One region of the Bacillus jepli genome, then DNA from elsewhere that is predicted to be linked to it. Evidence: predicted binding sites of a transcription regulator. Region 1 holds the regulator's gene; each other region holds the start of a gene.

The links. Region 1 encodes Rex, which represses fermentation and respiration genes when NADH is low (regulators of the CRP and FNR family bind a similar motif). Its sites were predicted from a motif close to TTGTGAAATATTTCACAA; they were not measured.
Region 2: a site for Rex is predicted at 3,772-3,789, ahead of ABC371_RS21580 (DUF2249 domain-containing protein). Genes of this name have one in related genera too.
Region 3: a site for Rex is predicted at 5,120-5,137, ahead of ABC371_RS02760 (cytochrome c oxidase subunit 2A). Genes of this name have one in related genera too.

The regions. Positions count from the first base shown of each region.
Region 1 is NZ_JBDFMO010000001.1:751,793-759,011, reverse strand. Features, by position in the region: gene tsaE (tRNA (adenosine(37)-N6)-threonylcarbamoyltransferase complex ATPase subunit type 1 TsaE) at 1-425, shown strand, start outside; gene tsaB (tRNA (adenosine(37)-N6)-threonylcarbamoyltransferase complex dimerization subunit type 1 TsaB) at 422-1,114, shown strand; gene rimI (ribosomal protein S18-alanine N-acetyltransferase) at 1,117-1,584, shown strand; gene tsaD (tRNA (adenosine(37)-N6)-threonylcarbamoyltransferase complex transferase subunit TsaD) at 1,577-2,593, shown strand; gene ABC371_RS03775 (ABC transporter ATP-binding protein) at 2,858-4,792, opposite strand; gene moaC (cyclic pyranopterin monophosphate synthase MoaC) at 4,927-5,418, shown strand; gene ABC371_RS03765 (redox-sensing transcriptional repressor Rex) at 5,421-6,062, shown strand; gene ABC371_RS03760 (twin-arginine translocase TatA/TatE family subunit) at 6,098-6,289, shown strand; gene tatC (twin-arginine translocase subunit TatC) at 6,306-7,055, shown strand; gene ABC371_RS03750 (YdiK family protein) at 7,095-7,219, opposite strand, start outside.
Region 2 is NZ_JBDFMO010000001.1:4,228,475-4,235,693, reverse strand. Features, by position in the region: gene ABC371_RS21610 (Cof-type HAD-IIB family hydrolase) at 1-161, opposite strand, end outside; gene yjfP (esterase) at 306-1,073, shown strand; gene ABC371_RS21600 (metal-sulfur cluster assembly factor) at 1,122-1,430, opposite strand; gene ABC371_RS21595 (metal-sulfur cluster assembly factor) at 1,695-1,994, opposite strand; gene ABC371_RS21590 (hypothetical protein) at 2,009-3,250, opposite strand; gene ABC371_RS21585 (DUF2249 domain-containing protein) at 3,265-3,471, opposite strand; gene ABC371_RS21580 (DUF2249 domain-containing protein) at 3,471-3,710, opposite strand; gene ABC371_RS21575 (Crp/Fnr family transcriptional regulator) at 3,843-4,532, opposite strand; gene ABC371_RS21570 (hypothetical protein) at 4,694-4,831, opposite strand; partial or broken gene ABC371_RS24715 (IS110 family RNA-guided transposase) at 5,135-6,376, shown strand; gene ABC371_RS21555 (DUF2249 domain-containing protein) at 6,681-6,911, shown strand; gene ABC371_RS21550 (molybdenum cofactor guanylyltransferase) at 7,057-7,219, shown strand, end outside.
Region 3 is NZ_JBDFMO010000001.1:553,287-560,505, forward strand. Features, by position in the region: gene ABC371_RS02730 (hypothetical protein) at 1-69, shown strand, start outside; gene ABC371_RS02735 (trans-sulfuration enzyme family protein) at 165-1,310, opposite strand; gene ABC371_RS02740 (hypothetical protein) at 1,433-1,996, opposite strand; gene ABC371_RS02745 (SCO family protein) at 2,000-2,632, opposite strand; gene ABC371_RS02750 (cbb3-type cytochrome c oxidase subunit I) at 2,726-4,417, opposite strand; gene ABC371_RS02755 (cytochrome c oxidase subunit II) at 4,432-4,899, opposite strand; gene ABC371_RS02760 (cytochrome c oxidase subunit 2A) at 4,911-5,060, opposite strand; gene ABC371_RS02765 (SAM-dependent methyltransferase) at 5,356-5,961, opposite strand; gene ABC371_RS02770 (RNA polymerase sigma-70 factor) at 5,991-6,875, opposite strand; gene ABC371_RS02775 (phytoene desaturase family protein) at 6,892-7,219, opposite strand, start outside.

The DNA of each region.
Region 1 (7,219 bases):
AAGCGACGGAGAATTTTTCAGATAGCCTGGCTGAGAAGCTTGGACCTGGTGATGTCATAACGCTTGAAGGTGATTTAGGTGCAGGGAAGACTACTTTTACAAAAGGCTTGGCAAAAGGACTTGGAATTACGAGAACGGTGAATAGTCCGACGTTTACAATTATTAAGGAATACCATGGGAGAGTTCCTTTGTATCATATGGATGTGTATCGTTTAGAACATAGTGATGAGGATCTCGGATTTGATGAATATTTTGAGGGTGATGGTGTGACTGTTGTTGAGTGGGCACATCTTATCGAAGATCGGCTCCCAAAGGATCGGATCACCATCAGAATTGAACATCAAGGAGATACAAAGCGTAAGATTACGGTGATACCAATCGGGGAAAGGTATCAACTTTTATGTGAGGAGTTATTTGGCGAATGAAGGTTTTAGCAATAGATACGTCCAATTATGTATTAGGAGTCGCGATTATTGATGAAGAAAAAGTGATTGGCGAGGTCATTACAAATCTACCAAAAAACCATTCTGTCCGGGTAATGCCAACTATTGAACAGTTAATGAAGGAATGTGACATAAAGCCTAAGGAGCTCGATAAAGTTGTAGTGGCGATGGGACCTGGTTCATACACAGGGGTGAGAATTGGAGTCACAATTGCCAAAACATTGGCATGGTCCTTACGAATTCCGTTGGTAGGAGTATCAAGTTTAGAAGTGGTAGCAGCCAACGGCAGGTATTTTAATGGCTTTATTTCTCCTCTATTTGATGCAAGAAGGGGCCAAGTATATACAGGTCTTTATCAATATGAAGGCAAGACGCTGACTTGTGTGGAAGAAGATAAAATTATTTTATTATCAGATTGGCTTGAGGAGCTTAAAAAGAAAGAAACACCGGTTCTTTTTATTGGCAATGATTTGGTTATCCACAAGGAACAGATGGAAACAGATTTAGGTCAACTTGCATATGTTGCACCATACACGGATTGGAACCCAAGACCAAGTGAGTTAGCAGAGTTAGGGTTGAAGAAAGAGCCAGTGGATGTTCATACATTTGTGCCAAATTATATTCGCTTAGCTGAAGCCGAGGCGAATTGGTTAGGGAAGAGGCAGGGGTAAGCATGGAAGATACCATTAATCAACAGATACTGTTTCGTTTCATGACGTTAAATGATATTGATGATGTCATGAAGGTTGAGACATCAGCATTTACCGTCCCTTGGAAGAGAGAAGCATTTTATAATGAATTAGTTCATAATCAGTTTGCCAAGTATATTGTGATGACTGATAACGGCCAAGTTATTGGGTATTGTGGGATGTGGCTTATTTTAGATGAATGTCATATTACCAATATTGCAGTGCTGCCAGAATATCGTGGAAAAAAGCTTGGGGAAGCATTATTAATGCAGGCTAAGCTTTTAGCGATGCAGCATCAGGCAGTTTCGATGACGCTTGAGGTGAGAGTGTCCAATCATATTGCCCAAAATCTCTATAAAAAGCTAGGCTTTAAGCCTGGTGGAATTCGAAAAAATTACTATACGGACAATAATGAAGATGCACTAGTAATGTGGGTGAATTTAAATGAGTGATAATCAATTAATTATGGGAATTGAAACAAGCTGTGATGAAACGGCTGTTTCGATTGTCAAAAACGGGCGGGAAATTTTATCAAATGTGGTAGCATCTCAAATTGAAAGCCATAAACGCTTCGGTGGGGTTGTGCCAGAAATAGCATCAAGACATCATGTTGAGGCGATCACACTTGTGATTGAAGAAGCGTTGAAGCAGGCTGATGTGGCTTTTGAGGATATTGATGGAATTGCTGTAACAGAAGGACCTGGCTTAGTAGGTGCTTTACTAATAGGGGTTAATGCGGCAAAAGCAGTAGCATTTGCCCACGATATTCCCCTTCTAGGAGTTCATCATATTGCGGGTCATATTTACGCAAACCGCTTAGTGGAGGAGCTCGAGTTTCCATTATTAGCGTTGGTTGTGTCTGGTGGACATACGGAGCTTGTATATATGGAGGAGCATGCATCCTTTAAGGTCATCGGGGAAACAAGGGATGATGCTGCTGGAGAGGCGTATGATAAGGTGGCAAGAACACTTAGTCTTCCTTATCCAGGTGGGCCTCATATTGATCGTCTTGCGCATGAGGGAACAGCGACGATTGATTTACCAAGAGCATGGCTAGAAGAGGATTCATACGATTTTAGTTTTAGTGGGTTAAAATCAGCTGTCATAAATGCTCTCCACAATGCGGAGCAGCGTGGGGAAAAGATTGATCCAAAGAATCTAGCAGCAAGCTTCCAGGAAAGTGTCATTGATGTATTAGTGACAAAAACAGTAAAGGCAGCGAAACAGTATCAAGTTAAACAAGTTTTATTAGCTGGGGGAGTTGCGGCAAACAAAGGATTGCGAGCAGCTTTAGAGGAAGCATTTTTGGAAAAGCCAGAAGTGAAGCTCATTATTCCGCCACTTTCGCTTTGTACAGACAATGCGGCAATGATTGCGGCAGTTGGCAGTGTCTTGTATGAAAAAGGGAAACGTTCATCATATGCATTAAATGCAAATCCTGGGTTAGATATTGAAAAGTAGTCAAAAAGTCCTCTTTAGATAAGAGGATTTTTTGTTGATAAATTATCCACAAACTCACAGGTTATGTGGAAAACTAGAAAAATACACTGAAATAACTAATATGCAATTGTGGACATTTTATGTGGATAACCCTGTTGATGGATGTGAATAATGTGGATAAGTCGGTGTATAACTTGATTATTGTGGAAAAAGAATTAAAAAATCCCCATCCAAACTCTTCGTTTAGATGGGGATAACTTATTTTTTGCAGATAGGTGAAAAGGTCTAACCACTTATTTCGTGAAGGGATTCCCATTCTTCCATTAGGGCTTCAAGCTTAGCTGAGATTATCTCGTTCTCTTCATTAATGCGTTGAACTTCCTCATGATTTTGGTAAACTTCAGGATCACAAAGAAGCTGTTCATTTTCTTCCGTTTTTTCTTCAAGAGAGGATATCTCCAATTCAATTTCTTCAATTCTCCGCTTACGTTGGCGTTCTAGCTTCTTTAATTCCTTTTCTTGTTCATAGGACGTTTTTTCTTGAACCACTTCTCGTTTATCCGCTTTTTTCTCTTGCGTTTCAAGTTTCGCCAATTCTTCCATTTCGAATTTTTTTTCAAGGTAATAGTCATAATCACCGAGGTACTCTGTGAGTCCTTCTGGCGATAACTCAAAAACCTTCGTTGCAATCCGGTTAATAAAGTATCGGTCATGAGAGACAAAAAGGATGGTCCCAGGATAATCAATTAGCGCATTTTCAAGTACTTCCTTACTATCAAGATCAAGATGGTTTGTTGGCTCGTCAAGAATAAGGAAGTTCGACTTTTCCATCATCAGCTTTGCAAGAGCGAGTCTCGCTTTTTCGCCACCACTTAGTGTAGACACGGTTTTTAACACATCATCCCCTGAAAATAGGAAATTTCCAAGAACTGTACGGATTTCTTTTTCAGGTTTAAGCGGATATTCATCCCATAATTCGTTTAACACCCGTTTATTTGAGGTGAGGTCTGCTTGTTGTTGGTCATAGTAGCCAATCGTTACATGTGAACCGAAACGAATCGTTCCATCGACATGCTCAAGCTTATCGATAACGGCTTTTAGCAGGGTCGATTTCCCGATCCCGTTAGGTCCCACTAACGCAATACTATCTTCACGATAAATATTGAAATTGATATTTTTGATAATAGGCTTGTCTTTTTCATAGGAAACAGAGATGTCTTTTGCACTTAACACATCATTTCCACTTTGTCTTTCAATTTCGAAACGGAAGGAAGCAGATTTTTCATCACCCGATGGTCTGTCCATAAGCTCCATTCGATCAAGCTGTTTTCGTCTACTTTGAGCGCGTTTCGTTGTTGAAGCTCTGACTAGGTTTTTCGCGATGAAGTCTTTTAGTTTTTCGACTTCTTCCTGTTGTTTTTCATATCTTTTCAAATCAAGTTCATAGTTTTCAGCCTTTAATTTTAAATAGTTGCTGTAGTTTCCGACATATTTCGTGCTTGTGTGTCTTGAAATTTCATAGACCTGGTTGACTACTTTATCAAGGAAGTAACGGTCATGGGATACGATTAAGAGCGCTCCTGGATAGCCTTGGAGATATTGTTCAAGCCAGGTAAGCGTGCTGATATCGAGGTGGTTTGTCGGCTCGTCCAGAATCAATAAATCAGGCTTGGAAAGTAATAATTTACAAAGGGCTAGGCGTGTCTTTTGACCACCGCTCAAGCTAGATATTTTTGTTTCGTAGTATTCTTCTGTAAAATGAAACCCGTGTAGAATGGAACGAATATCAGCTTCATATTGATAGCCACCCTGTTCTTTAAAGTCGACCTGGAGCTGATCGTATTCTTCAAGGAGTTTTTGATAGTCAGCTGGATTTTCAAAAACGGAGGGGTCCCCCATTTTTACTTCAAGGTTTCGTAAGTCTTTTTCTAGTTTCTGTAAGGGTGCAAAGACGGTAAGCATTTCTTGCCAAATGGTAAGCGTTGATTCAAGTCCAGTGTCCTGTGCGAGATAATCGATTGTGACACTTTTCGGCTTAATGATTTCACCGCCATCATGTGACATCTGTCCTGCAATAATTTTTAATAGAGTCGATTTTCCGGCACCATTTCGACCAACAATGGCAATGCGGTCGCGAGTTTGTACTTCTAATTTTATATTGGATAAAATAAGATCAGCAGCAAAATATTTTTTGAGCTGATTTACTTGTAGTAAAATCATGCTATTTCACCTCTTGTTTCTAACAACAGTGTATCTTATATTATCTTAATAGAGCAACTGCAATGATAATGTTCACAGATGTTACAAAGACAGATGTGGTAAAATAGTGTATAGTTTATGGGAGGGTTCGATATATGTCATCATTTACCCATTTTAATGAGCAGGGTCGTGCAAGAATGGTCGACATTACAGAGAAATCTGATACTGTTCGTACAGCGATTGCAAAATCAAGTATTACTGTAAATAAATTGATTTATGAGCAAATCATAAATAATGAGGTTAGCAAGGGAGATGTTCTTGCTGTTTCTCAGGTTGCCGGTATTATGGCAGCTAAAAAAACATCAGAGTTAATTCCGATGTGCCATCCGTTAGCATTAAAGGGCGTCGATATCAGCTTTAATTGGACGACCCAAGATGATTATATTTTACATATTACCGTATCAGTTAAAACAAAGGGTAGTACCGGCGTAGAGATGGAAGCCCTTACGGCCGCATCGGTTTGTGCGTTAACTGTATATGATATGTGTAAAGCAGTTGATAAAGGGATGGTGATTGGGCCAACCTATTTAGCTGAAAAAACAGGTGGAAAAAACGGTGATTTTAAAAGGCCAGTAGCGGGGGAATAAACATGAATTTGGAACAGTCAAAAATACCACAAGCAACTGCCAAAAGGCTGCCACTTTATTATCGGTTTTTAAAAAACCTGCATGCCTCGGGGAAGCAGAGGGTATCGTCTGCAGAGCTAAGTGATGCGGTCAAGGTTGATTCCGCCACGATTAGGCGAGATTTTTCCTATTTTGGGGCATTGGGAAAAAAAGGGTATGGCTATAATGTGAATTATTTATTATCCTTTTTTAGTAAGACCCTTGATCAGGATGAATTAACAAAGGTTACGTTAATAGGTGTCGGTAATTTAGGTACCGCATTTTTACATTATAATTTCTCAAAAAATAATAATACAAAAATTGAGCTTGCGTTTGATGTGGATTATAATAAGGTAGGTAGTAGTATTGGTGGAGTCAAGGTATACCATTTAGATGATCTTGAAAAAGAATTGCCTGATGATGTCACGGTTGCTATTTTAACAGTTCCCGTTGGCGCAGCACAGGCGATTACGGATCGCCTCGTAAATAAGGGGATCAAAGGTATCCTTAATTTCACACCAGCAAGAATCAATGTGCCTGAACATATACGTGTTCACCATATTGACTTAGCTGTTGAATTACAAGCACTTGTTTACTTTTTAAAGCATTATTCGAATGAAGAATAGAAATATATTTTACACTTGTTGGGAGGTGACTTACTGTGGGAAGTCTTGGATTTGGTAGTATCCTATTGATTGTATTTGCAGCGTTACTTATTTTTGGACCGAAGAAGTTACCTCAATTAGGAAGAGCAGCAGGTAATACTTTGCGTGAATTCAAAAACGCAACAAAAGGTTTAGCAGATGATGACGATGATGATGTAAAAAAGAATGAAACTCCTGATGTGAAGTAATGATAGGATGAGTCATATGAACGAAAAAGAAATGTCCGTCTACGATCATATTGGTGAGCTACGAAAACGACTGATTTATGTAGTCGTTTTCTTCTTCATTGTTGCATTAGGAAGCTTTTTTCTCGCAGAGCCGGTCATTCTTTACTTGCAAAATGCGGAGGAAGCAAAAGAACTGACAATGAATGCTTTCCGTATGACAGATCCAATTAAAATTTATATGCAATTTGCTTTTATCATTGCGCTCGTTATCTCCTCTCCTTTTTTACTCTATCAGCTATGGGCGTTCATCAGTCCAGGTTTGTATGAAAAGGAAAGAAAGGTAACCTTGAGTTATATTCCGATTTCAGTAGTCTTATTTTTAGTAGGGGTGTCATTTTCCTACTTTATTCTATTCCCATTTGTTGTGAATTTTATGACGAGGTTAGCAGCCCGCCTTGATATTAACCAGGTAATCGGGATTAATGAGTATTTTCAATTCCTGTTACAGTTGACCTTACCGTTTGGCTTTTTGTTTCAATTGCCGGTAGTCGTCATGTTTCTCACAAGACTCGGTATTGTCACACCGATGTTCTTATCGAAAATACGAAAATATGCGTATTTTATTCTATTAGTAATTGGAGGGCTAATTACGCCTCCTGAAATAATCTCTCATTTAATGGTTACTGTGCCGTTATTCGGATTATATGAAATCAGTATTCTTGTATCAAGAAGTGCCTACAGAAAGGTACTCAAAGCGGAAATGATGGCAGCAAATAGTATGGAATAAACAAAAGTCCAGAAAATAGAAATAACCTCCGGATGGAGGTTATTTTTTTTCCTTTGTCACTTTTTTTATTTTGAAGTGCAGGGTAAACATTCTGATTGCCACACCAAAGTCGAAGGTTGCGACAACGGCTAGAAGGATTGTGGAAAAGTTCCAGACTGTCTCCG
Region 2 (7,219 bases), 3.5 Mb from region 1:
TACATGGAGCTCGAACGAAAAGGTCTTCCTGTCGCAATCATGACCTGATGACCGGCCTTTTTTGCTTTTACGATAGCCTCTTTTGTTCTTTCGGATATCGTTTTATCATCTTTTAGTAAAGTACCATCTAAGTCTAGTGCAATTAAATGTTGTTTTGTCATATAAATCTCCTCTGCTCTCTTTCTTCTACTTAAACAGATATTAAAAAAATCGTCAATTGAAAAAGCTAAACTTTTTAGGTTAACTACCAATTAGTGGTACACTAGAAGATGTCTCAAAGTTTTTATAAAAGGAGTACATAAAGAATGGTTATTGTTGAAAAGACTAAAATAGCAGATATTCCGTCATTACATATTGTACAAAATCAATTAAAAAACGAAAATGCTCCGCTCATTCTGTTCGTTCACGGATTTGGTAGTGCAAAAGAACATAATTTACACTATGCATATCTTTATGCAGAAGAAGGATTTCGTGTAGTTTTACCTGAAGCAGAATATCATGGAGAGAGAGACAAGGGTCTTGAAGAACTTGATATGAATTTTAAATTCTGGGATATTGTCATCAATGAGATCAAGGAACTTCAAAGGATCAAGGACGAACTTGTTGAAAAAGGCTTAGTTGATGAGACAAGAATTGGTGTTGCGGGAACTTCAATGGGGGGAATTGTGACACTTGGAGCATTGACTCAATATCCATGGATTAAGACCGCGGTAAGCCTCATGGGGAGCCCCTATTACGAGGAATTCTGTCGTGGACAAATTGAGGAATTGAAGCGACATGACATTGAACTTCCTTTCACAGATGCTGAATTAGAAGAAAAATATGCTGAATTAAGGAAATATGATTTAAGCTTACAACCAGAAAAATTAAATGGAAGACCATTGTTTTTCTGGCATGGCGAAAAAGACAAAATGGTACCATTCAAATATACGTATGAATTTTACCAAGAAATTAAACCATTATATGAAGGGAAAGCGGAAGACCTATCCTTTATTGGTGATGCACGTGCTGATCACAAAGTTACCAGAGAAGGTCTTCTCGCATCAGTAGACTGGTTTAAAAAACATTTATAAAATAGAAGAACGTGTCGAGGTTTATCGACACGTTCTTTTTTTATCAACTTATCTTATTCCTAATGCAATCTTTGCATAACGACTCATCATGTCTTTGTTCCAAGGTGGATTCCAAACGATGTTCACATCTACGTCCTTGACTTCGGGTAATTCTGTGAGGACACGTTTAACGTCCATTGCAATTGTGCCAGCAAGTGGGCAACCCATTGATGTTAAAGTCATTGTAACTTGCGCTACGTCTGCATCATTCATATCCACATCATAAACAAGTCCTAAGTTAACAATATCAATTCCTAGCTCAGGGTCCACAACCTGCTCAAGTGCACCCATAATATTTTCTTTTAAAGCTTCATCCATTTAATAACTCTCCTTTCGAGAAATAGCTTATTTAAGAGTTGTCTAGCTCCAGGCGTCATCGGCTCGAGGTCATAAGCCAATCGCTTCTGAAGGTAAAAAACACCTTCTGTCAGCGCTCGTCTTATGCTTGACTTGCACAGGAAGTGCTGACATCGACGTTCGCCACAGGACGTGGCGGTATTTAGTCGATGTTCTGCTACCAAGGCGCCTTGCGCTTTTCTTAAGTATAACGAAACAAGCGTAGAATGTGAAATTGAACGCTTCCTAACCACGCAATTGCTTCATGGCGGCTTCTGACATGCGTTCAGGTGACCATGCAGGATGCCAAACCATTAATACCTCGACATCATTTATCTCTTCAAGATAAGCAACTGCATGCTTTACACCGCTTGTAATACTGTCATGAAGGGGACAGCCAGGTGTAGTTAGTGTCATTTCAATATAGACATTGTTATTTTCTTTAATATCTATTTTATATATAAGTCCTAAATCGACAACATTAATATTTAATTCAGGATCAATTACTTGTTTTAATTGTTCGATTATTTGCTCTCTTAATTCCATTTTTGTTCTCCCCTTTACTTAAAAAGTACCTTCATAATGCTATAACTGAAAAATAAAGTTGAAGCGAGTACTAGGCTTTGGCCAATCGAGAAAATAAGCAATTGCCCAAACGCTATCGATAAAACGACGATAAGACAACCAGTAACAAAGCCAGAAAAAATCGGGATAGCCAATTTTTCATCAATCATTTGTTTTAAAGTCGGTACATCCCTTTTTCCAATAAGCTTACTGTACCTGTGTGTCCACCAAAGAAAAGGAATTATTTTATATAAATAGCCAAGAATGCTGTTTGCAATCCACAATAAGAGGTAAAGAAATATAAGAACACCATACATGTCATAATACCCTGGTAGGAATGAAAGGATCATTCCGGAAAAGTGAATCACTAAGCCAAATCCTATTGCAATTAATGAAAATGTAAATGGTTTATCCAGCTTTTTCTTTAATCGCACTTTGATAATCGTTGAAATGTGGTATGAAAAATGAGCGAATCCGGCGAACAGTATGCTCATACCTATCTGCAATAACATGTTTTTCTCAGTTATAAAGCTGCTAATAGTGACAAGAAGACCCATTCCATACACGATATAGACCCATCTCGCAGGTTTCATTGAAAAGCCATGTGCTAATGAAAACATGGGGACCATTTTGTAAGAAAAACCAAAAATTAAGAATGTAAACCATCCTGCAATTCCAAGCAAAATATGACTTTTTAATACAGCAAGATGATTTAGATTTGCGATTCCTGCTCCAAGATTGACGATTAACAGAATTCCAAGTGTGATTGTAAGTAATAAGCATACTAGAGCACTACCAACAAATACGGTTAGAATATTCTTCTTGGCTTGCTTATTTATTGTCATAAACATTTGGACGAGAAACAGTACTATACCAGTAACAGCAAGTGATCCTGTAAAAATTGACAAAGTGGGTGAGAAGGAAAGGGTTATTCCAAAACCACCAAAACCTATAGCTGTTACCCAAAATTGAACAAACCCAAATTTTTCACTCCATATTGGAGTTAAAAAGGCTACAGGTACAAGCTGGTACATGGCTCCCATCGCAACCATTAAGGCCCATCCTAAAATCAATAAATGGGCAGCGGATAGAAGGGGAAATGTTCGAAAATTTCCACCAATGACCACATGTCCATTAAATAACAGGATTACCTGGGAGACGACTAAGGCTACAACACTAAAGATAATAAAGGAAAGCGGCAGCCTTATATCTGTTTCATTTGATAATTGAGGCATCATTTGCAAGCAGCTCCTTATTTCGTAATCTCAATTTGAAAGCCGCCATCGGGATGTGGTTCCGTCGTATGTTTGTAGCCTAATTCATCTAGCTGTTCATACAAGAACATAGGTCGGCGATCATTGATAATTGTCAAAGTGTCGCCTTTATTTAATTTTTCGAGGGCTTTCAATGTCCTCATCATCGGAGTAGGAGGCTCAAGACCTCGATTATCTAATTGCATTACTTGTCACCTCTTTTTGTAAAGGTAACCTTCCAATGTTTTTTATCAATTTGTTCTGCTTCATTTGAAAATCCTTTAGCTTTTAATATTGGAAATAAAGGAGTCGGTTTAAAAGGTGCGTGTAAAACGAAGATATCGCCATCCTGTAAAGGTTTAACCGCCTCCATAATCTTTTGAAAAGGCTCAATTTTATTTTTAAGATCTTCTCTAACATCTACTTCTACAACTTTGGAATCCATATTTGATTTCCCCCTTATATAACGGTTATAAGTTAATGATAATCATTTTCAATGAAAATCGATGTGACCTGAATCACAAGTATTACAAAATATTTAGTGAAATCAAAGACAAAGAATCCCTTCATGTGAGCTCTAAAAAATCTCATCATGCAGCTTCATATGATCCAATAGGTAATATCCATCAGGACTTATGTCTACGATATGTTTCTTCTTCAATACTGAAATGGTCCGACTTACAGATTCTCGCGTTGTGCCAATCATGTTGGCAAGCTCACGATTTGTAAATTGAGTAGTAAGCTTAAAGCGATTGTCTATCTTTTCTCCGTTGCTTCGGCATAAACGAAGTAACAACATAATAATTTGTTCTTGTGTATTTAATAGAATTTGTTCCTCCAGTCGCTTTTGAAGGTCGATGATTTTTTCACCTAATACTTTAAAAATTTTAATGCATAGCTCGGGGTTTTTTATCAATATTTCTTCAAATCGATCAATGGGGGTGAAAATAATGTTTGATTCCTCGATTACTTCGGCATGCGCTGGATACCCACCTTGTCGAAAAAATCCAGCATGTGGAAACATTTCCCCTGCTTCAAGTACAGATACAATCTGTTCTTTCCCGTGCATATCAGATTTGTAAATTTTTACCTTTCCGGATTGAATGAAAAACACACGATCAAGAGGATCGTCTTGCATGAAAATAAACATTTTTTGTTTATATAAACGTGACTGTGAAATTTCAACAATTGGATCAAGTTCTTCCGAGGTTAATTCTCGGAACAAGGGAACTCCTTTCAATTGTTCACGAATGGATGGTATCCCCATCTTGCTGCTCACTCCTTATTTGATTTACATTACCTAAGGCAACTCTTTATTAAGTGTAGCAATCCTCGTTTTTAAGACTGTGATTTACATCATAGGTAGTGAGAAACAAAATCAATGTTCATAAAAAAGACACAAAAAAAGCTAGGAGAGTTTCCCCTAACTTAGTCATCTTGGTTTTCTTCTGCACAATCAAAGCAAAGTATGCCTTTTTTATCTTCTAAAACAACCCCATTAATAAATCCATCTAAACAGTAAATTTCTTTTTCACAATCCTTACATATACCAACAAATTCTTTCATCTTTATATCCATTCCTTTCGCTCTGCTCAAGGCACAAAACGTAATGAAACAAGTTTACCTTGAGCGTTATTTTGGCAATTCTGTAGCCATAGGGATTTCAATTAACTACAAATCACGCGGAGGTGAGTGGGCTGCTTCAGTTGTGGAGTGACCGCATCTTTATATGTGTAGATTGCCTTTCCAAGCACAAATAAGTGTGACTTCGAGCACGCAGACTTATCTTTGTATAACCATTACTCGTTTATTGCTGGGCAATCAGTCAATGTTGTCTATCCCTATAAATCTGTTAAAGGAGTTATCCCTATGGCTTTAAAAACTGTTTATCCTATTTGTTGTGGAATTGATGTCCACAAAACCTTTGTTGTGGCTTGTGTTGCCTCAACTGATAAAGGAGTTACAACATACAAACGCCGTCGCTTTTCGACCTATACAAAAGGATTGATTGAGCTGTCACAATGGCTTTGTGAAAACAAATGTAAAGATGTCTGTATGGAATCTACCGGGAAATACTGGATTCCCGTATTTAATGTACTTGAAGATTCCTGCAACATCACTTTGGCGCATCCTAAATACGTCAAGGCTATCCGTGGTAAAAAAACAGACAAAAAGGATGCCAAATGGATTGCTGATTTATTTAAGCACGACCTTGTAGCTGGAAGCTTCATGCCTCCACTTACGATTAGACAACTTCGTGACCTTATGCGTTATCGTTTTAAACTGACTAACTTTATGTCGAGCGAAAAGAATCGTCTTCAAAATAGTTAAACTGTGTCAAATATCCAGCATGGACATGTTGTTACAGATACCTTCGGCAAAAGCTCCATGAACATCATTGACAAGCTTCTTGAAAATCCTTTAGAAACATCTTTTGACATTGAACCTTTAATCCATGGCTCCCTGAAGAAAAAACTTCCTGATCTGGAGCTCGCCATTGACGGATATATTACTCCCGAACAGGCTGAAAAACTAAAGGTTATAAAACAACACTATGAAGACCTTGGGTCCCGGAAGGATGACCTTGAAAAAATTATTCTTTCTCTTGCCGCGTCCTACACAGAAGAAATCAATTTGATCTTAACTGTTCCGTCCTTCAAGAACATCTTTTCCGCCATTGCAGTGGTTTCAGAAATCGGTGTTAATATGGACGTGTTTCCGACAGCTAAGCATTTGTGTTCCTGGGCAGGACTTACACCCACAAATAATGAGAGTGCCGGCAAGAAAAAGTCAGTAAGAATTTCGAGAGCTGGCTGCTACATAAAGCCCCTTTTAGTACAGTGTGCTACAGCTGTAGTTAAAAGTGAAAAACATCCCGAAATTCGAAACCGTTACTTAAAACTTAAGAAACGACGTGGTCACAAACGAGCAATTATTGCAATTGCACGAATGCTTTTAACAGCTATCTACAATATTCTCAAAAAGAAAGAAGCATATAACGCTGAATTATATAGAAAATCGGATGTTCTTCCAGTAACCCGTGAAATCACGGTAGAACAAGCCATCTTACTAGCTAAAAACCACGGCTATAAAGTGTTAGAAGCTTCTTAAAGCTAAAGTATTTAATTCGATCAAAAATTTTTAAAAGTCGTCATAAGATGGCTTATTTGTCGTGCTCTAAATTAGAATAGTGGTCAAACGTAGTTTTTTCAGACTTTCACCCCGTTTATTCTTTTAGACCCACATTTCATGAGGTATGACAAGATGTTTACGTGGCATTTTAAGATTTTTTTTCATTATCGCATATTTTTCTAGAGATATGATTAAAAACATACGTACATAGTGATAAGATTCACTACAATTACAGAAAAGACTCGATACAATGAACCCATAAAACAAAAGGAGGAATGTAAAAATGGTATTTGCAGCGAAAGTAAATGCTCCAGATTACGCACCGAAGGATAAGCACCCAACAATTTTTAGAACATTTGATAGTTTACAGTCAGGTGAAATCATGGAGCTTACAAATGACCATGATCCACGACCACTCCAATATCAATTCATGATGGAACGCGGTAATGAATTCACCTGGGAATACCTTGAACAAGGTCCAGATGTATGGCGCGTTGCAATCGGTAAAAAATAAAAAACAATCAAAGATTCAATATTTATAAAGATGTAGGCAAAATCAATTTACGATGTGCCTACATCTTTTTATCAATAAAAAGTTTTATTTGGAAGACTGTTCCATTCGTGCTACTATGATGAAAAAAGTAAAAGGATGTTTCTACATGAACAAATCAAAAATCACAGGTATCCTTTTAGCTGGTGGAGAGTCAAGGAGATTTGGGAGCCCTAAAGCGTTTGCCAAACTTCATCGTAAATTCTTTTATGAATATGCTATCGAGGCATTGGAAGGAAATGTGGGAAAGCTTATTATTGTAAGTCATCCCG
Region 3 (7,219 bases), 200 kb from region 1:
CGTTATCTTGAGCAAAAACCGGGTATTAGGGGAAATTATACTACCGAAGAACTTACAAGGTTATTTTAGAAAAAAGGATGCTAATAGATATCCTTTTTGTGTTTATGAACATTTTGATTCCAATCAAATAAAGAGTATCCATTCTTCATGGATACTCTTGTTACTTATTTTAAAGATTTTTCAATTGCTTGTTCAAAGACGGAAATAATGTCCTCGTAATGCTCGATTCCTACAGAGATTCGCACAAGTTCATTTGTAATCCCCAATGCTTCCTGTGCTTCTGGCGGTAATGCACGGTGCGATGTTTTGAGAGGATGTGTTACAGTCGTCTCTACTCCAGCTAACGTTGGAACAAGTTTAACCCATCCGATTGACCTGAAAAACTTACTTACATCAACCGTTTTCGCAAGCTCTATAGATACCATTGCTCCAAAACCTGTGGATTCCTCCTCAAATGGATAATACACACGCGCAATATTCGCATTGTTACGTAACGCATCCGCAAGCTTACGAGCATTTGAAGATTGTACTTGCATGCGAACCGCTAATGTTTTTAAGCCACGAGTCGTTAGCCATGCTTCAAATGGGCTTACATTTGCACCTAAATTCGTAACTTTCGCACGCGCTTTTTCTACCAAATCTTCTCTTCCCACAACTACTCCAGCAGTTATATCACTATGTCCCCCAATATATTTAGTCGCACTATGTACGACAAGCTCTACACCAAGTTCATATGGGTTGCAATGGAATGGTGTAGCGAATGTATTGTCTACTACTGTAATTAAGTCGTTGCGTTTTGCAAGTTCCACAACTGCTGGTAGGTTTTCTACACGTAAAAGTGGATTTGTGATCGATTCAGTGTATAGCATTTTAGTATTAGGCTGGATTGCTTTTTCTACTAGTTCAAGGTCTCCAAAAGAAACAAAGGTTGTTTCAACTCCAAACTGTTTTAGCTCTTCATGTAAAAGGTGAAAACTTCCACCATACACATCGTCTGCTGCAACAATATGGTCTCCACTCTTCACGACAGAAAGGATGCCCGCTAAAATTGCAGATAATCCTGAAGATGTGGCAATCCCCGCTGGTGCACCTTCCACGGCTGCTACCATCTGGCCTAACTCATCCGGATTTGGATTTCCAATACGCGAATATAAATAATTTCCTTCACCTTGGTAATACCCTTCTAAATCCTCAAGGTTATCAAATGTAAAAGCGGATGTTTGATAAATGGGTGTAACTTTACTTCGAATTGGTAGATTGCCTTTTTTTACACTATGTATTAATTTTGTCTCAAATCGTTTTGTCAACATTTCCACCCTCTTTTTTGTCTATATTGCTATTATTCTGAACCTTAATTTTAGAGATGTCAAATGTAATCTTTTGAATTAAAAAGGGGGCAATCAACGAAAAAGAAGCCACAAAGCAGCTTCTTTTAACTATTCTTATATATTGATTGGTCAGTGAAATTATTATAAACCAGATAGATTAAAATACAAATTGCTGTTGTAATAAATCCCCAGCCCAGAGTGATTTGATCGATTACGAGGTAATTATTACATAATTGATTATTTATATTGATATATAATACACCCATACCTAAATACTTTACGGTAAAAAAGATAAACACAATGTTTTTGGCTCGATCAGTTAGCTTCTTCCAACTATCACGTAACGGTACACCCGCTAAGAAAGATAGACTTAAAAATTTCCACACTTCCATACTTGTAAAGTTTAATGTCTCGTCCATCGTTTTTGGTATTGTCCAATACACCATGATTACAATGAATAACAGAATTCCTGGTGTTCCATCTTGATTCCATTTTTCAAAAAAACTTGGGAAATTTTGTTGAAATAATTTTGCCATAAAAAATCCAGCAATTACGATTGATGGCATCTGCATATGCATATGGATAATCATGATAGACTCCAAGAGATTAGCAACCGGGGGAAGAGCTAATACGAATAAGAGTCCTAGTCCGATCAAAAATTGTTTCATAGCTTATTCCCCCTTTTCTGTTTCTAAGATGCTAATGACTTTGGCAGCCGCTGCATCGATTTCTCGATAATCCATGACATCAATCAAAGAACCGCTCCCATCTACTAAATAAAAAGCTGAGTTATGTGTAAAATTTCCTCTTCCATCTGGGATGACAATGACACCAAATTCATCAAGAAGGGTTTGTAATTCGTTTTCGTCTGAAATCCTTGCCATTCTCCATGTTTCTCCGTCTGATCCAAAATAGGTTCGATACTTACTCAAGGTTGCTGGGTCATCTCTAGTTGGATCAAAGCTTATGCTTAAAAACACGATCTCTTTTCCAAGGTATTCTTGTGGGATTTGCTCATAAACCTGTGCCATATTCATTTCCAATTGCGGACAAACCGTTGTACAAGATGTATATAAAAATGTGATAAATACAAATTTATCTTGAAACTCAGAAATAGGATATGTTCGTCCCTCGCTATCTTCAAAAGTTACATCTGGAAATGTTGGCTTTTCCTCTATTAACTGATTAACTCTTGCTGTTTCTTCAGTAAATGCCTGAAATCCATCGGTTCCCGTATAGAATAGTACACATCCAAATAATAATATGAAAATACAAGCGAATGTCTTCCGATTTTTTTTGATCACGAAGATCACATCCTATTTCTATTTTTCCTTTAATTATAGAAAGAGATAGCCGTTGTTTTCGCTACCTCTTTCTATTTGTGCGTTACCTCAGGCTTACCAAGTCTTAAATGGTGGTGATCCTGGAGGTGCATTTACAATCATATCGGTTAGTGGTAGTACATATGCCATTGCGATGACGAGAATCATTAGCACTACCCATAATCCCCAACGCTCTGTCCAAACTGGAGTTTTTGAAGCATTTTCTTCTACTTCGGCGATTGGGAATTCTGTTACCCCTTTTGGTGCAAAGAACATCATGTTAAATGCTGCATATACTTGGATGATTACTGCGACTAATAATAAGGTTGCCCCGATACCAACAACCATCATAAATGGTTCCCAGCCTGCAGCCTGCGCACTACCAAAGTAGTCTGAGAAAGATGTTCTACGTGGTGAACCGAGTAATCCAACTGTATGCATTGAGCCTGACATTAAAATCATACCAATTGTCCAAATGATGGTTTGAACAACACCTAATTTATTCATTCCTTTTGTCATTACACGACCTGAAATATGTGGGATTAACCAGTAACTAATTCCAAAGAAAGTCATTACGACTGACATACCTAGTGTTAAGTGGAAGTGTCCTACGACCCACATTGTGTTGTGAACGACTTGGTCAAGTTGGTTTGTTGTTTGAGCAATACCACCTGCACCAGCTGGGATGAAGGCTGCCATCGCGATGAATGGGGATAAGAAGCGAACATCGCCCCAAGGTAATTTCTTGAACCATCCTAATGCGCCTTTTCCACCTTTTGCTCTACCTGTACGCTCAAATACTGCAAACATTGCCCATGCCGTCATTAATGATGGGAAACCGATAGCCAAACTCATGAATACGTGTAGGAATTTTACTGATAAGTTAATTCCTGGGTCAATGATTTGATGGTGGAATCCACCGGTAATGTTCATGATAACTAATGCGATAACAACTACACGAGTGAGTGTGTCACTCCAACGTTTTCCGCCAATAATTTTTGGTACGATTACATACCATGCTGATACTGCTGTTAAATACCAGATGTTAACTGCTGTATGTCCAAAAGCCCAGAATAATGTACGAGAAACCATTACGTTAATTGTGTCTACCCATCCAAGTGACCATGGTAGAATCAAGAATAATACTTCAACTGCGACAAATGCTGTTGCTCCGACTAATAGAATAAATACACCTGTTGCAAAGAAAGAAAGGATTGGTAAATGTTGACCTTTATGATTCTTTCTCCAGTTTGCCACTTGCATAAAAGCTCCAGCTGCTAAGATCCAAATACCAACCACCACTAATGCTAACCCGATATAGAATACAGGGTGTGCCGCCATTGGTGGATAGAATGTGTACATAACAGACGCTTCATTCATTAAGACTGGTATAACTACTAGTACGATACCAACGATCTTCGTCCAGAAACCAACCCACGCCATTTTTCTCACCTTAGGTAGCAATCCACCTAATTCATGTGATAGACCAGCGTAGAAGTAACCGATTGTAAAGAATGCAGACATTACCACTACTAATAATAAACCGTGTGCTGTTAGTACTTGATAATAGTTAAGCCAACTTGGCAATTCTAGAAGACCTGCACGGTTTAAACCTTGTACTAATCCTAAAAGTCCACCTAATAATAATGCGATAAATGCTACTGATAAATAGGATTTTGAGATTTTTGCGTCCTGTGGATTTACACCTAAAACCTTGTTTGCCTTTTCTTTAAAGGTCAAATCTGAGTTATTTAATATAGTTGCCAATGGTCTCCCCTCCTTTATTTCACTGTAATTGTAGTAGCCATTAATTGGTGACCTGCACCACAATACTCGTTACATAGAACTAAATACTCACCAGGTTCATCAAACGTTTGAGTGATTTTCTGAATTTGTCCTGGCATTACCATTGCATTTAAGTTTGTACCTGCGACTTCGAATCCGTGAACAACATCTTTTGATGTCATCGTAAAGTGAACCTTTGAACCTGCTGGTACTTCAATGTTTCCTGGATTAAAGGCGAATACTTCTAATGTCATCACTACTTCATATTCGTTTTCACCAATTTGATATACACCTGGTTTGTCAAATGGTGCTGTTTCGTCAACTTTCTGAGGATCGATTGTTTCCATATGACTTGGCGGTCCCATTTCTAATGCAAAGGTTTGGTAGCCAGTGATAAGCATGAATGCCATGATCATACCGAAACTGATTGTAAGCCATATTTTTTCATCAAGATGCATTTTCATTTTTACCCCTCCTAGAATCTAGACATGAATAGGCCGAATAGTACTATATACGTAAAAAGAATGACTGCTCCAACAACACCGACTGAAATCCAAGTCCCAACTAAACGACCTTGGTATCCCCCGTCTGCCTTTTTGTTTTGGTTAACTTTTGAAGCTCCCATCCAACTCAACCTCCTTATGTTCTTCTTACTTACATCATAATTAGGAACCATTCTCAATGTTGTGAACTGAATCACACTTAAAGTGTTATTTTTAATACACCCATAAAAAAAAGGACGAAAAAACAGGCTTTTTTCCGTCCTTAAAAACATTCTTTAAATTCAAAAATCGCTCACCATTACTGGTTTTCAGAAACTATTCCCTCCCTTTATTGTTCATTCAAAATCAAAAATGACAAATTGGTGAACATACAGATTTTTACATAAAAACAGGCAACTCCCCTTTAATGGAAGCTGCCTATCCTAGTTGATAAACCATGAATCTCTCGTATGTGTTTTTTTCAAATAACTCTGGAATGATAATCTCTTTCTTTATCTGAAATGGAGTATTATTCTCCAAAAAATAGGTGTAATCCGTAGATCCATAATAAAGAATAACCTCTATTCCACGTGGATCCTTCTCATAGGAACGTAGAATATTGGAAATCGTATGCTTAAAAACCTGAATGGAAAAAGGATTAAAAAAGTAAAATCGATTATCGAGTGGATGAATTTCATAATCCTGTGCGGCACAATGATGAATTTCAATCTCTTCTTTGCGGATACCTGACCTCTTGGCATAACGGTCTCGATTTTGAACGGCATCGTGATATAAGCTTTTGTCAATCTCCACTCCAACAACAGTTGCCTCAAATAGATGATGAATATAAAAAAGCAGCCGTCCCTTTCCGCAACCAAAATCAACAACCCGATCTGTTTCTTTTAATTGATAGTGTTCAAACAAAGCAGCCAGTCCTTCATACGGTGTCGGCTCATAGCGATAATAATGTACAGATGAACTAAACCCCTTTTGTCCCCCACTTGTTTTTACATGTAAAAGTGCATCGAAATACTGATCTTCCATGGTAGTCTCCTTACAACGTTGTTTGCTAATTAAAATTGATATCCACTTATGGCATATGTTAGTTTTTCAGGATTGCGAATGGAAAAGATTTGTGTAATTTGATTGTTTTCTATTTCAAAGCATACCACATTTTCTGGTTGTTGATTTCTTTTGATCAATATGCCGATTTGTCTATTGACGTTTACTAATTCGATCTCCAATTGAGCATCCTGTCCAAACTTTCGAATGAGCCCTAAAATAAAGTTGGCAACTCGTTCTTTCGTTTTGATAGGTACTACTGCAGCCTTGACCTTACCTCCACCATCTGAATAGAGGACGCTGTCATTAGCGAGCATACTAAGCAAGTTCTCCATATTTCCTGTTGTAGCAGCAAGTAGAAAAGATTGAACCAACTGCTGCAGTTTCTCCTGATTGACATGCAAATCTTCTACGTCATCCCTATAATCTAGTTTTTTCTTTGCTCTACTAATAATTTTTCTACAGTTCGCTACCTCTTTCTCAATAATAGAAGCAATGTCATCATATTCATATCCAAATGCTTCTCTCAACACAAACACCGCTCGTTCAACCGGGCTAAGTTGTTCCATTAAAGATAGAAGCGCATACGAAAGATTGTCTTGCAATAAAACGGCATGCATCGGATCAACATCATAGATGATGAGTGGTTCAGGTAGCCACGGTCCTACATATACCTCTCTTTGCTTTCGGGCTGATTTTAAATAATCAATGGAGCGATTGGTCACCATTTTACAAAGATAGGCTTTTGTATTCTCGATTTTGTAATGATCAGTCCTCTCAAAATCTAGTAAAACATCGTGGATAATATCCTCAGACTCTGTAATCGTGCCTGTCATTCGATAGGCAATCGAAAACAAGAGAGGCTTATGTTGCTGATAAAACAGTTCATCCAGCATTTTAGCAAACCACCTTTTATCGTGTGTTTTCAAGGATTAATTGAGCAGCTTTCCTAGCACTTTGAAACGAAGCATCTACAAGCATTCCATCTCCTACCCAGTCCCCCGCAATATAAAACCCAGGTATTTGGTCAACTTTTGGTGATGGTCTTTTGCTTTGATTGGCTAAAGCTAAACCATTTGAAACGGTCATTCTAGGAAGATATCGTTTAAAGACAACATACTCCTTCCAGCCCGGCTGGACTTTATCCATAAAATCGTATAGTTCTCTTTCTGTATTCTCATCAGTGTTTGTATATTTCATAACATGAACAACATGGTAGTCTCGTTCACTTAATTTCGCT